3 regions of the Sagittula sp. SSi028 genome follow, and region 3 is predicted to be linked to each of the others. Evidence: riboswitches for the same ligand, from Rfam matches in the RefSeq annotation. Region 3 holds a riboswitch; each other region holds the start of a gene.
What was found. A riboswitch is a leader RNA that binds a small molecule or an ion and turns the genes downstream of it on or off. The one in region 3 is predicted to bind cobalamin.
Positions count from the first base shown of each region.

Region 1: another riboswitch for cobalamin. It lies ahead of ACN5AZ_RS02175 (hypothetical protein); the one in region 3 lies ahead of ACN5AZ_RS00115 (DUF4198 domain-containing protein).
Region 2: another riboswitch for cobalamin. It lies ahead of ACN5AZ_RS07440 (DUF1636 family protein); the one in region 3 lies ahead of ACN5AZ_RS00115 (DUF4198 domain-containing protein).

Region 1 covers NZ_JBLZNC010000001.1:456,085-460,217, forward strand. Annotated here, with positions in the region: gene ACN5AZ_RS02165 (hypothetical protein) at 1-421, shown strand, start outside; gene ACN5AZ_RS02170 (replication-associated recombination protein A) at 489-1,784, shown strand; gene ACN5AZ_RS02175 (hypothetical protein) at 1,781-2,083, opposite strand; cobalamin riboswitch at 2,206-2,410, opposite strand; gene ACN5AZ_RS02180 (hypothetical protein) at 2,555-2,974, shown strand; gene ACN5AZ_RS02185 (MotA/TolQ/ExbB proton channel family protein) at 2,971-3,621, shown strand; gene ACN5AZ_RS02190 (ExbD/TolR family protein) at 3,614-3,988, shown strand; gene ACN5AZ_RS02195 (ExbD/TolR family protein) at 3,988-4,133, shown strand, end outside.
Region 2 covers NZ_JBLZNC010000003.1:261,470-265,602, reverse strand. Annotated here, with positions in the region: gene cobN (cobaltochelatase subunit CobN) at 1-380, opposite strand, end outside; gene cobW (cobalamin biosynthesis protein CobW) at 427-1,479, opposite strand; gene ACN5AZ_RS07440 (DUF1636 family protein) at 1,483-1,896, opposite strand; cobalamin riboswitch at 2,001-2,223, opposite strand; gene cobO (cob(I)yrinic acid a,c-diamide adenosyltransferase) at 2,259-2,882, shown strand; gene ACN5AZ_RS07430 (YrhK family protein) at 2,959-3,219, shown strand; gene ACN5AZ_RS07425 (cobyric acid synthase) at 3,281-4,133, shown strand, end outside.
Region 3 covers NZ_JBLZNC010000001.1:20,765-24,897, reverse strand. Annotated here, with positions in the region: gene ACN5AZ_RS00125 (calcium-binding protein) at 1-676, opposite strand, end outside; gene dusA (tRNA dihydrouridine(20/20a) synthase DusA) at 907-1,926, opposite strand; cobalamin riboswitch at 2,191-2,391, shown strand; gene ACN5AZ_RS00115 (DUF4198 domain-containing protein) at 2,521-3,306, shown strand; gene cbiM (cobalt transporter CbiM) at 3,313-3,924, shown strand; gene ACN5AZ_RS00105 (cobalt ABC transporter permease) at 3,921-4,133, shown strand, end outside.

The sequences.
Region 1 (4,133 bases), 440 kb from region 3:
CTTCACTTGCGCCGCCGATGGACGGGACGAGCGCTGTCTCGTCACATCGGCCCATCACTATGACGGACCGGATTACACCCCCGATGGGGCGTGGATCTGGTTCAACAGCGCGCGCGGCGGGCCCGCCTCGGACCTGTGGCGCATCCGCACTGACGGGACTGGCCTGCAACAGATGACGCACAGCGACCGCGTCGAATGGTTTCCCCATCCAAGCCCCGATGGCGCTCATGTGCTGTACCTCAGCTATCCCGAAGGGACCCAAGGTCACCCGTTCGGCATGGACGTCGAACTGCGGCTGATGCCGGCGCAGGGCGGTGCCCCCGTGACAATAGAAAAACTGTATGGTGGGCAGGGCAGCCTGAACGTGCCGTGCTGGGCACCTGATGGTCACGCCTTCGCCTATATGCGGTATCACCGCTGATCCGCTTCCCATTGTGGGCCACGGCCGCTTTGCGATAGACAGGCGGCACAACCACAGGAGCCGCTGAATGGATCTTTTCGATGCCGCACCGTCGGACCGTCGCCGACCTTTGGCGGATGTGCTGCGCCCGACCACATTGGACGAGGTGATCGGGCAGACCGCGCTGGTGGCCGAAGGGTCGATCCTGCGGCGGCGTGTGGCGGCGGATGCGGTGGGCAGCGTGCTGCTGTACGGCCCGCCGGGCATTGGCAAGACCTCGATCGCGCGCGCCATCGGCAATATGCTGGGCAAGGAGTTCCGCGTGTTGCACGCCGCCGGTGTCCGTGTGCAGGACATTCGCAAGATCGCGGACGAGGCGCGCATTCGCCCGATCCTGATGTTCGTCGACGAGGTGCACCGCCTGTCCGCCACCCAAGCCGACGACCTGCTGACCATTTGCGAGGAAGGCACCACGGATTTCATAGGCGCGACCACGGAAAATCCCTATCACGCCATTCCCAAGGCGTTGATTTCGCGGTCTCAGGTGCTCAAGCTCGAACCGCTGACGCTGGAGGATATGGTGCAGGTGGTGCGGCGCGGTTTGGCGCATCTGTCCGCGCAAGGCATTGATATCGCGCTGACCGAGGCGCAGATCACCCTGATCGCCGGACGGTCGGGCGGCGACGCGCGACGCGCGCTGACCACCTTGGAAAGCCTGTCCATCGGTCATACGGGTGCGGTCACAGAGGCGATGATCGAAGAGGTCTATGCCGCAGCGCCGGTCAATTTCGACCGCACGGGGGATCAGCATTACGACATCACCTCGGCCTTTATCAAATCCATGCGCGGCTCTGATCCCGATGCCACTTTGTACTGGCTGGCGGTGCTGGTGCATGCAGGGGAAGACCCGCGCTTTATCGCGCGGCGCATCATGATCCACGCGTCGGAGGACATCGGGCTGGCCGACAACACCGCGCTGCAAACCGCCGTTGCCGCCGCCGAGGCGGTGGAGCGTGTGGGCTATCCGGAGGCGCAGATCATTCTGGCCCATGCGGCGCTACATATTGCCCGCGCGCCCAAATCAAACGCCGCCTGTCGCGGGATCGGGGCTGCGCTGTCCTATGTGCGCAGCCACCCGCAACTGTCGGTGCCCTTGCATCTGCGCGACGCCCATTATGCGGGGGCCAAGGCCTTGGGGCACAGCGGATACCGCTTTCCGCATAAGGACCCGCGTGGCTGGGTCGAGCAGACCTATGTGGAGGGCGTGCCGCGCGGCGCGTTCTACCAAAGCGATGCCCGCGATGCGGCAACCTTTGAAAAACGCGCCGATGCCCATTGGGAAAGCGTCACAGGCCAGCCCGCGCCGCGCACCTTTGACGACTAAAGCTGCAGCCGCCGTGCCCGCGCCCCGCCACGCCGTTTGGGCGCGGTTTTGACCATAGGCAACGGGCGGAGCGGCTGCTGAATCGACAGCGACAGCAGGCGGCAAAACACAGCCACCGCTGGCGAGGCCGGGGCCAATGGACGCGCAACTGCCCGCGCGCGCCGTGCCTCGGCAAGGTAGTCGGCGCAGGCGGGCAGGGCGCCCAGCCATTGCATATACCCCATCTGCCCCAGATCACGCGCCTGATCCGGAGGCAGCACCCCCACATCGAGTTTCGTCAATGTTTGTTCCAACTGCATCGCGCCCTCCGCGCCAAGAACGGGGGGCCACGAAGATGCTTCAGGCAAGCCGAACCGTGGTCAGCCACCGTCGCAATCCGTTGGGCCACCCGCCCGAACATCAAAATTGCTGCACCCGATGCGACGCATGAGGTGGAGATGGCAGGTCTCCTGACTTGCGGGTCGTTGCGCGTCCGAACCTTCCCGGACCGATGGTCCAGTGGTTGTCTCGGGGCGCTCGCCGCTTACAGTTGCGGGGGCAGTTGCGGCATTGGCCCGTTGGGCCGCACCACATTCCCTTTTCAGCCCGCCCCTGAAGGGCAAGGCACCATCGCGGCAACTCTGCCACGGTCGCACAAACCTGTCCAGCGCCGCATATCCGAGCGTTTTAATAAACTAACCTTGACGCCCGCCACAGGGCTGGTATGCGCGTATCCATGTAGCAAGCATGCAATGCCAGCCACCTCATCAATATTCCGACCGGAGGACGCCATGGCCCTGCGCATGACGCTTGCTGGGTTTGCCTGTCTTTGCGCCACTTCGCTGGCCGCCCAAGAGGACGCCACAGGCAAGCTGACCATTGAACTGAACGCCGCCACCTCTGAGGAGGCGGGCTGCAAGATGAGCTTTCTCATTCTCAACGGCCATGACACGGCCATCGATCAGGCGGTGTTCGAAACCGTGCTGTTTGACGCCGAGGGCGGCGTTGACCGTCTGACGCTGTTCGATTTCGGCGCATTGCCGCCGCTGCGCCCGCGCGTGCGTCAATTCGTGGTGGGCCAGACCAGCTGCGAGGATCTGGGGCAAGTGCTGTTCAACGGGGCGCAAACCTGCAGCGCCGAAGGCGACGCGGATCTGTGCACCGATGGCCTGTCCGTGTCGTCACGCATCGGGATCGAGGTGTTGGGATGATGGATCTGGTGGTGAATACCTACACGCGGATCGCTGATCTGGGCGGGCCGGTTGTGGTTTTGCTCTGCGCGCTGTCGGTCGTGGTGCTGGCGGTTGTTCTGTATAAACTGTGGCAGTTTGCGTCCGCAGGCGTGGGCCGTCACCGCGAATTGGGCGCGGCGGTGGCCGCTTGGGATCAGGGCGACTGCACCGCCGCGCGCGCGCATCTGGGCCGCTCGCGCAGCTATCTGGCCCCTGTGGTCGATATGGCCATGACAGGGCAGACCGATGGCGCACGGCTGGAGGCCGAGGCCGAAACCCGCTTTGCGCGGTTGGAGCGCGGCTTTCGCCTGTTGGACAGCGTGGCGCAGTTGGCCCCGCTGCTGGGTCTGTTCGGGACCGTTCTGGGCATGATCTCGGCCTTTCAGGCATTGCAAGAGGCCGGAAGCCAGGTCGATCCGTCCATTCTGGCCGGCGGCATCTGGGTCGCACTGCTGACCACTGCGGTTGGTCTTGCGGTGGCCATGCCCACATCCGTTGTGCTCAGCTGGTTCGAGGCACGTATGGACAAAGAGCGTGTTCTGGCCGGGCAGGCGCTGCGGGCGGTGCTGTCGCCGTCGGGTCAGCGGGTGGCGGCAGATGTCCCGACCGGGGCCGTCCATGCGTAAGCGCACGGCCCGCCGCAAGCTGTCGATGACCTCGTTGATCGATGTCATCTTTTTGCTGCTGCTGTTTTTCATGCTGTCCTCGACCTTTTCCAAATTCGCGGAGGTCGAGCTGGCAGCGGGCGGCGCGGGGGCTGCGACTAGCGATCCGACGCAAAAGCCGGTTTTCTTGCGGCTGGGGGCCGAGGCGCTGGATCTCAATGGCCGCGCTGTGGCCTTGGACGAGCTGGCGCAGGGCTTGGCCGACTACCCCGAGCCGATGGTCCTTGTCTCCCTGCGCGAAGGCGTCACGGCCCAGCGGCTGACCGATCTTTTGGTGGCGCTGCGCGGCGTCGAGGGCGCGCGCGTCACGGTACTGGAGCAATCGTAATGCGACGCAAACCTGCACGCAGCAAGGGCGAGCCGACCACCGCCTTGATCAACATCGTGTTCCTGATGCTGATCTTTTTTCTGGTGGCGGGCACCTTGGCCGCGCCGCTGGATCAGGACCTGACGCTGGTGGACACGCGCGATCT
Region 2 (4,133 bases), on a different contig from region 3:
AGACGCGTATCCTCGCGCCCGTCGGCGGGCAGCACCGCGAGAGCCATGCCACGCGCCTGCGCCAGCGCAAACACCTGCTGCAGGCCGTAGGACCAGTAAGGCACCCCGCCGATCAGCCGGATCAGGATGCCCTTTGCACCCGCAAGCGTCTGTTCGATGTAGGTGTCGACGGAGAGCGGATGTTTCAACGCCGCCAGATTGGCCAGCCGCAGCGTGGGCATGCGGCCGTCCGGGCCACCCCCGCGCCGCCAGCCCTCGGCAAAGGCCCCCAGATCACTGTCAGAGAAGGACAGCACCACAAGATCCGCGGGCGTCTGCCCCAGATCCTGTGGTGTGTCGGTCTCTTCGAGCCCGTGGCTTTCGCGAAAGATGACGTGCATGGGATGCCCTTAGCAACCTCGGCGGCAGGTGGGTTGAAAACCCACCCTACGCAGGCGCGGTTTCTGCCCCGAGGATGGCGTGGATTTCGGCGACCTTGATGTCGTCATGCTCCCCGATCACCACAACGCGGCTGCGGCGCGGCTCGTCCTTGGCCCAGGGGCGGTCGTATTGGTGGCGCACCCGCGCCCCCACCGCCTGCACCAACAGGCGCATCGGCTTGCCCTGCACGCTGGCGTAGCCCTTGACCCGCAGGATGTTGAGCTCGTTGGCGAGCCGTTCGATCGCCGTCACCAGCGCCTCGGGGCTTTGTTGTTCGGGCAGCTCGACCACGATGGAATCGAAATCGTCATGTTCGTGATCGTGGTGGCCGTCGTGATGGCTGGGGCGGGCGTCCATGTCATCCTCTGCCGCCGCTTCAAGCCCGAGGATCACGCGCGGGTCCACCACGCCCTCGGCGACTTCGACCACGGGCAGCGGGCGGGGGGCCTCGGCTGCGATGATCTCTTTAGCACGCGCCACGCCCTCTGGCCCGGCGAGATCAGGCTTGGTCAGCAGGATAATGTCGGCGCAGGAGATCTGATCCTCGAACACCTCGGACAGCGGGGTTTCATGATCGATGCTGTCATCGGCGATGCGCTGTGCGTCCACCGCCGCCACATCGGGGGCAAAGCGACCGGCGGCCACGGCCTCGGCGTCAGCCAGCGCAATCACGCCGTCCACCGTGATCTTGGAGCGGATATCGGGCCAGTCGAACGCCTTCAGCAGCGGTTTGGGCAGCGCCAGACCGGAGGTTTCGATCAGGATATGTTCGGGGCGCGGGTCCAGCGCCATCAGCGCCTCGATGGTGGGAATAAAGTCATCGGCCACGGTGCAACAGATGCAGCCGTTCGCCAGCTCCATGATGTTCTCGGCAGGGCAATCGGGGATGGCGCAGGATTTCAGGATGTCGCCGTCCACGCCCGCATCGCCGAATTCATTGACAACCACCGCCAGACGCTTGCCGCCCGGGTTCTGCATCAGATGGCGCACCAGCGTGGTCTTGCCGGAGCCCAGAAAGCCCGTGATCACGGTGACAGGCAGTTTTGCAAGATCGGTCATGGGTCAGTCCTTTGTCGCAGGGGGAATACGCGCCACACAGTTGCGCTTGAAATGGTCGGGACGTTCGCGCCACGGGATCAGCCCGTCCGTCGTCGCGTGATAGCGCGCCGCGCCGTCCAGCAGCATCGGCGCATGGGCCGCGTCGTCGAGATTGCCATAAACGTAGGTCCAGCGGTCCCCGCCCCGCAAGGCCACAGTGCAGCCGGCCTCGCAGTTTTGCAGGCATTCCACCGCCGTCACGCGCACGCCTGCGGGGATATCACCGCCCGTCAGCGCATCATACAACGCCTGCCCGGGGCGGCGGTCGTCGGCGGGCACCTCGGACTGGCCGCGGCATTTCACACAGACCAGCAGTTCGACAGGCGCTGTGGCGCGGTTCTCTGCGTCCTTGGCGGCTTCGATGACCGTGTCGGTCATGGCGTCCTCATTCGTTGTCGGCGCGCGGCAAGGGGATTGCTGGCCATTGCGAAAACGGCCCCGCATGCTCCCCCGGATCACCCCGCCCGGTTGCAATTGCCCGTGCCCGTGTCACGGCGGCTGGCAGGTCTCCCGGCTTGCGGAACAACGGCCTTGGGATCAAGGCCGAAACGGTGCCCGACCTTCCCGACGCCGCGTCGCGGGCATCAGTGGTTCGGACCCTTTCCGGTCACGGTCGCGGGGGCGGCTGTGCTTGACCCCGCGTATCGAGGCTGCACATTCCCTTTTCACCTGTTAGAGACAGGCACCAGCAAAAGGCAGATGCGCCGGAACACCGGCTCTTGTCAAGGAAAGGACGCGCCATGACAAAGGATGTGACAGAGGCCGACGCCGCCCGCCACGCCGAGAAGATGAAAAAGATCAAGGCCGCGCGCGACCGCATGATGGCCACCAAGACCGAGGAAAAAGGCCTGATCATGGTCCATACCGGACCGGGCAAGGGCAAATCCTCCAGCGGGTTTGGCATGATCCTGCGGTGTATCGCCCACGATATGCCCTGCGCCGTGGTGCAATTCATCAAGGGCAACTGGGTCACCGGCGAGGCCGAGATGATCCGCACCCGTTTCGCCAAAGAATGCCGGTTCTTTATCTCCGGCGAGGGCTTCACCTGGGAGACGCAGGACAAGGAGCGCGACATCGCCGCCGCGCAAAAGGGCTGGGAGATCGCCAAGCAACAGATCCTTGATCCCGAGATCCGGTTCGTGCTGCTCGATGAGATCAACATCGCGCTGCGTTATGATTATCTCGACATCGACGAGGTGGTCGATTTCCTGCTGCATCAAAAGCCCGAGATGACCCATGTCTGCCTGACCGGGCGCAACGCCAAACCCGAACTGATCGAAGCCGCCGATCTGGTGACCGAGATGACATTGGTCAAACACCCCTTCCGCGACGGGATCAAAGCACAAAAAGGTGTGGAGTTTTAAGCCGCTTTGATGCGGCGCGCTGGCCCGTGAACCGTCACGGGCTAGCTTTGTCGCGACACAGACGAGAGGCCGCCCCATGTTCAACACCGATCTGCACGACGCCACGCCAAAGCACCAGGAGGTCTATGGCTTTTACGAACGGCTTTACACCACGGTCGATTTTCTTGCGGGGCTCGCGTTTCTTGTGGGGTCGGTTCTGTTTTTCTGGGACAGCACGCAGACCGTGGCCACATGGTTGTTCGTGATCGGCTCGGCCCTGTTTGTGGCCAAGCCCGCCTCGCGCTTTGCCCGCGAATATCATCTGGCGCAACTGCCCCTGCCCGGGGATGATGGCTGATCTTGTTGTTGCGGGCGAGCGGGCGTATCACCGCTCGGATTGATGACGGGAGGGGCGCGCCATGCCAGCTTTGATGATGCAGGGGACCGGGTCCAACGTGGGCAAATCGGTGCTGGTGGCGGGCCTGTGTCGCGCGGCGCGCAGGCGCGGTTTGTCGGTCGCCCCCTTCAAGCCGCAGAACATGTCCAACAACGCCGCCGTGACCGCTGACGGGGGCGAGATCGGGCGGGCGCAGGCCTTGCAGGCGCGGGCCTGCGGGCTGGAGCCTGTGGTGGATATGAACCCCGTCCTGCTGAAACCGGAAACCGATGTGGGCAGTCAGGTGATCGTGCAGGGCAAGCGTCTGGCCACAGTGCGCGCGCGCGATTACGCAGCACTGAAGCCGCAGCTGATGGCGCATGTGATGGACAGCTTCCACCGCCTGAAAGCGCAGCATGATCTGGTGATTGTCGAAGGCGCGGGCTCTCCGGCGGAGGTCAATCTGCGCGCCGGTGACATTGCCAACATGGGCTTTGCCGAGGCCGCGGCGCTGCCCGTGGTGCTGATCGGGGACATCGACCGGGGCGGCGTGATCGCGCAGATCGTGGGTACCCAAGCGGTGCTACCGGACGGGGACCGCAACCGCATCGCGGGCTTTGTCGTCAACAAGTTCCGTGGCGACCCGCGCCTGTTCGACGACGGCTATGACTTTATCGCGCGGCATACCGGCTGGCCCGGCTTTGGCACGGCCCCGTGGTTTACGGATGCGTGGAAACTGCCCGCCGAGGACGCGCAGGACATCCGGTCCAACGACGCCGCTGACGGGCTGCACATCGTCTGCCTGCATCTGTCGCGGATCGCCAATTTCGATGACCTCGACCCGCTGGCGCAGGAGCCGTCGGTGCGGCTGACGATGCTGGGAGCGGGACAGCCGA
Region 3 (4,133 bases):
CGTCGGCCTCTAGCGTGTCGTCACCTGCCCCGCCCAGCAGCAGGTCAGAGCCTTCGCCCGCTTTCAGCACATCGTTGCCGTCACCGCCGTCCAGCGTATCCTGACCGGCATCCCCGACCAGTTTGTCGTCATTCGATCCACCGCTCAGCGCATCGTTGCCGTCGCCGCCGACCAGCTTGTCTTCGCCAAGGTTGCCAAACAGCACATCGTTTCCGGCATTGCCTTGCAGCGTATCGTCGCCGCCGTTGCCGTAGAGTTCATCGTTGCCTTCGCCGCCATAGACAAAGTCATCACCGGGCCCGGCCACAACCGTGTCATTGCCGATGTTGCCATCCAGCCTGTCGGCGCCAGAGGCGCCATTGATGATGTCATCGCCTTCAAGACCGTTGTACCGGTCTGAGCCATCGGTCAGCTCGACAAAATCGTCGGCGTCCGTGCCAAAGACCAGTTCGCCCGGAAGCGGCGCGTCCTCTTCTTCCTCAACAGGCAAGTCCGGGATCGGGTTTTCGTCGACGACATCACCATCGTCAACCGTATCCTCGCCGCCATCATCGATAACGTCATCTCCGACGTCGGGCATATCCAGATCAGGACCCTGATCCGGCAGACCGTCATCGTCGTCGTTGTCATCATCGGACCCGTCCCACAGGTCCCCGATGCTAGCCAACAGCATCATTGGCAGCAAAGTCAAAAGTAGCATTAAACAGTCCCCCGAATAGTAACCCACGGCAAAAGTAAGGCAACGTTGTCAAAGTTTTGCCTAAAACTGTACATTCTACCAGTGTTTTCTGTCTGACGTCGGTGCAAGCGCCATTGCGCCGTCAAAAGCGGCGACAATATCAAAGGTTACTCAAGGATTGTTTCGCATGGGTGCGAAAAAACAATCTGCACGTGGATTTGATTCGACTACGCCGCCTCTTGCAGGACCGCTTGCAGCGCGGTCTCAAGCACATCGATCCGCGCATCCGGCCCTTGGGCCTGCGTCGACAAGATCTGGCGCCATTTGCGCGCACCAGGCTGGCCTGCGAACAGGCCCAACATATGCCGCGTGACCTGATGCAGACGTCCGCCCTGCGCAATATGATCCGAGATATAGGGCAGCATGCCAGCCACGATCTCGGCGCGGCTTTGCGCGGGCGCCTCCCCCCACAGGCTGTCCGCCCCTCCCAGCACATCCCATGGCTGGTGATAGGCCGCACGGCCGATCATGACGCCATCCAATCCATCATCCAGAAACGCTTGCGTCTGCGCCAACGTGGTGATCCCGCCGTTGATCGACAAATGCATGGCAGGGAATTCGGCCTTCATGCGCCGCACCAGATCGTAATCGAGCGGTGGAATATCGCGGTTTTCCTTGGGCGACAGTCCCTGTAGCCACGCCTTGCGCGCATGCACCGTCACCCGCTGGCAACCCACTGCCTGCAGGCGGGACAGGAAATCGGGCAAGACATCCTCAGGCGTTTGATCATCCACGCCAATGCGGCATTTGACGGTCACCTCGACATCCACGGCGTCCTGCATCGCGGTGACGCAATCGACCACCGTTTGCGGATGCTGCATCAGGATCGCACCAAAAGTCCCCGACTGCACCCGATCCGACGGACAGCCGCAGTTCAGGTTGATCTCGTCATAACCGGCCTGCGCCCCCAAACGCGCCGCCTGCGCCAGCTCTTGCGGATCAGACCCCCCAAGCTGCAAGGCGATGGGATGCTCCTGCGGGCTGTAGTCCAGCAGGTGCAACGCCCCCCCCCGCACCAATGCAGGCGCGGTCACCATCTCGGTGTACAACAACGTGTTGCGCGACATCAGCCGATGAAAATACCGGCAATGCCGATCGGTCCAATCCATCATGGGTGCGACGGAGAGGCGAGCGGCGCGTTGGATGTTAGCCGACATCGGTTTGGTTTGATCTGCGTGCTTGGTCATCTGACCCGTCATCCTTGAATATGGCGGCGGTATTGCCTCGCATTCAGGGGCAAATGCAACCATTCGCATTCGTGCATCCCGGACAGATGCGCCCAATCATCAAGGGAACCGCGCGGCCCCGCCCTAGGCCCCGCCCTAGTACATAGGAGGCCCCGCCTAACATGTCATGACCGCTTGCGAAAGCGTAGCGCCACTGGCATCCCAAACCGGCGCCGCTGCGGCAAAATCGCTGATCTGTTGTTGACCCACAGGCCGCGCATCTGGCAAAGGTGTCGCATGTCCGGTTTCGGGTTCACCCCCGAAAGCAATAGGGAATGCCGTGCGGCCCGTTGGGCCAATGCGGCAACTGCCCCCGCAACTGTAAGCGGCGAGCACGGCTGACATGCCACTGGGTCACACCCGGGAAGGCCAGCCAAATGCGTCGACCCGCAAGTCAGGAGACCTGCCGGATAGCCCCCTGTGGAAACGGGGGTATCGTTGGCGTCGGGGTGCGCGCCGGATACGACTGCCGTTGCAGGCAGGATGTGTCTGAGGTCCCCTGATGTCGTTCACGCATGCGTGCCGGGGATGGCACGCCGGAACAAGGACTTGGACGTGAAACACTTTGCCTTGGCGGGTCTGCTCGCCGCCGCCCTGCCCGCAACTGCGCAGGCGCATTTCCTGCTGGAATACACGACGGACACCCTGATCGAACGGCCCGGCGACGTGCCGGTCAAACTGGTGTTTTGGCATCCGTTTGAAAACGGCCATGTGATGGAGCTTGCCCTGCCGCAGGCGTTCTACATGATCCACAACGGCGAGAAGACCGATCTTTTGCCGGGGTTGGAGCCGATCACCTTTCAAGGCGCGGACAACGAAGCCTCTGCTTTTCTGGGCCATGTGCCGGTGAAACGGTCCGGCGACTACGTGCTGGTGACAGAGCCGCAGCCCTACTACGAGGCGTCCGAAGACATCTACATCCAGCAGTTCACCAAGGCCTTTTTGAACCGCAACCAACTACCCACCGATTGGGATCAGCCTGTCGGCCTGCCGACAGAGATCCTGCCGTTGAACAAACCCTATAATGTGATCGCGGGCTCCACCTTTACGGGTCAGGTTTTGTCGCAAGGCCAGCCCGTTGCCGGTGCCGAGATCGAGATCGAATACATGGCCGCCGAGCCGGACATGGACAGTTCCGCTGCGTCCCAGCCGACCGTGTCGCCTATGCCCGGCGGATCTGTCGTGGCGATCTCTGATGCGAACGGGTATTTCAGCTTTGGTGTGCCGAAGGCCGGTCACTGGGGCTTTGCCGCGCTGGGATCGGGCCCAGAGACCGAATACGAGGGCAAAGACCTAAGCCAGGATGCGGTCATCTGGATCCGCGCCTGGGACATGGAGTAACGCGGAATGCACATCGTCGACGGAGCCCTGTCCAATCCGGTGGTGATCGCGGGCGCACTTGCCGCCGCAGGTGGCGTGGCCGTGGGGCTGCGCGCCCTAGATCTGGAACGCATTCCCACAGCCGGGGTTCTGTCGGCATCTTTCTTTGTGGCCTCTTTGATCCATGTGCCGATTGGTCCGTCCTCTGTGCATCTTGTGCTGAACGGGCTGGCGGGGCTGCTGCTGGGCTGGGCCGCCTTTCCGGCGTTGTTTGTCGGGCTGTTGCTGCAAACGGTGTTCTTCGGCTTTGGCGGGCTGACGGTTCTGGGGGTGAACGCGGTCAACATTGCCTTGCCTGCCGTTCTGGTCGGGCTGCTGTTTGGCCGTCTGATCGGACGGGGCACAGCAGTGCAGGGCGCGGTCTGGGGCGCGCTTGGCGGGGCATGTGCCATTGCGGTGACCACCGCGATGGTGGCGCTGTCGCTGGCACTGTCGGGGGATGAATTCCTGCCCGCCGCGCGTCTGGTCTTTGTGGCGCATATTCCCGTCATGGTGATCGAGGCGGCGCTGACAGGCTTTGCCGTGCTTCTCAGCCGCAAGGTCAAGCCAGAGCTTTTCGCCCGCGAGGTCAGCGTTTGAAACATATCGCTCTGATTGCCCTGCTGTCTTGCGCGCCCCTGCCCGCCTTGGCCCATAAAGTCATCGCCGGGGTCTTTGCCTCTGGCGACGTGATCGAGGGCGAACTGGGCTTTTCCAACGGGACCATGGCCGCCGACACCCCTGTGGCCGTTACCACCCCTGACGGGCGCGTTCTGGGCGAGACCGTGACCGACGCTGACGGGTTTTTC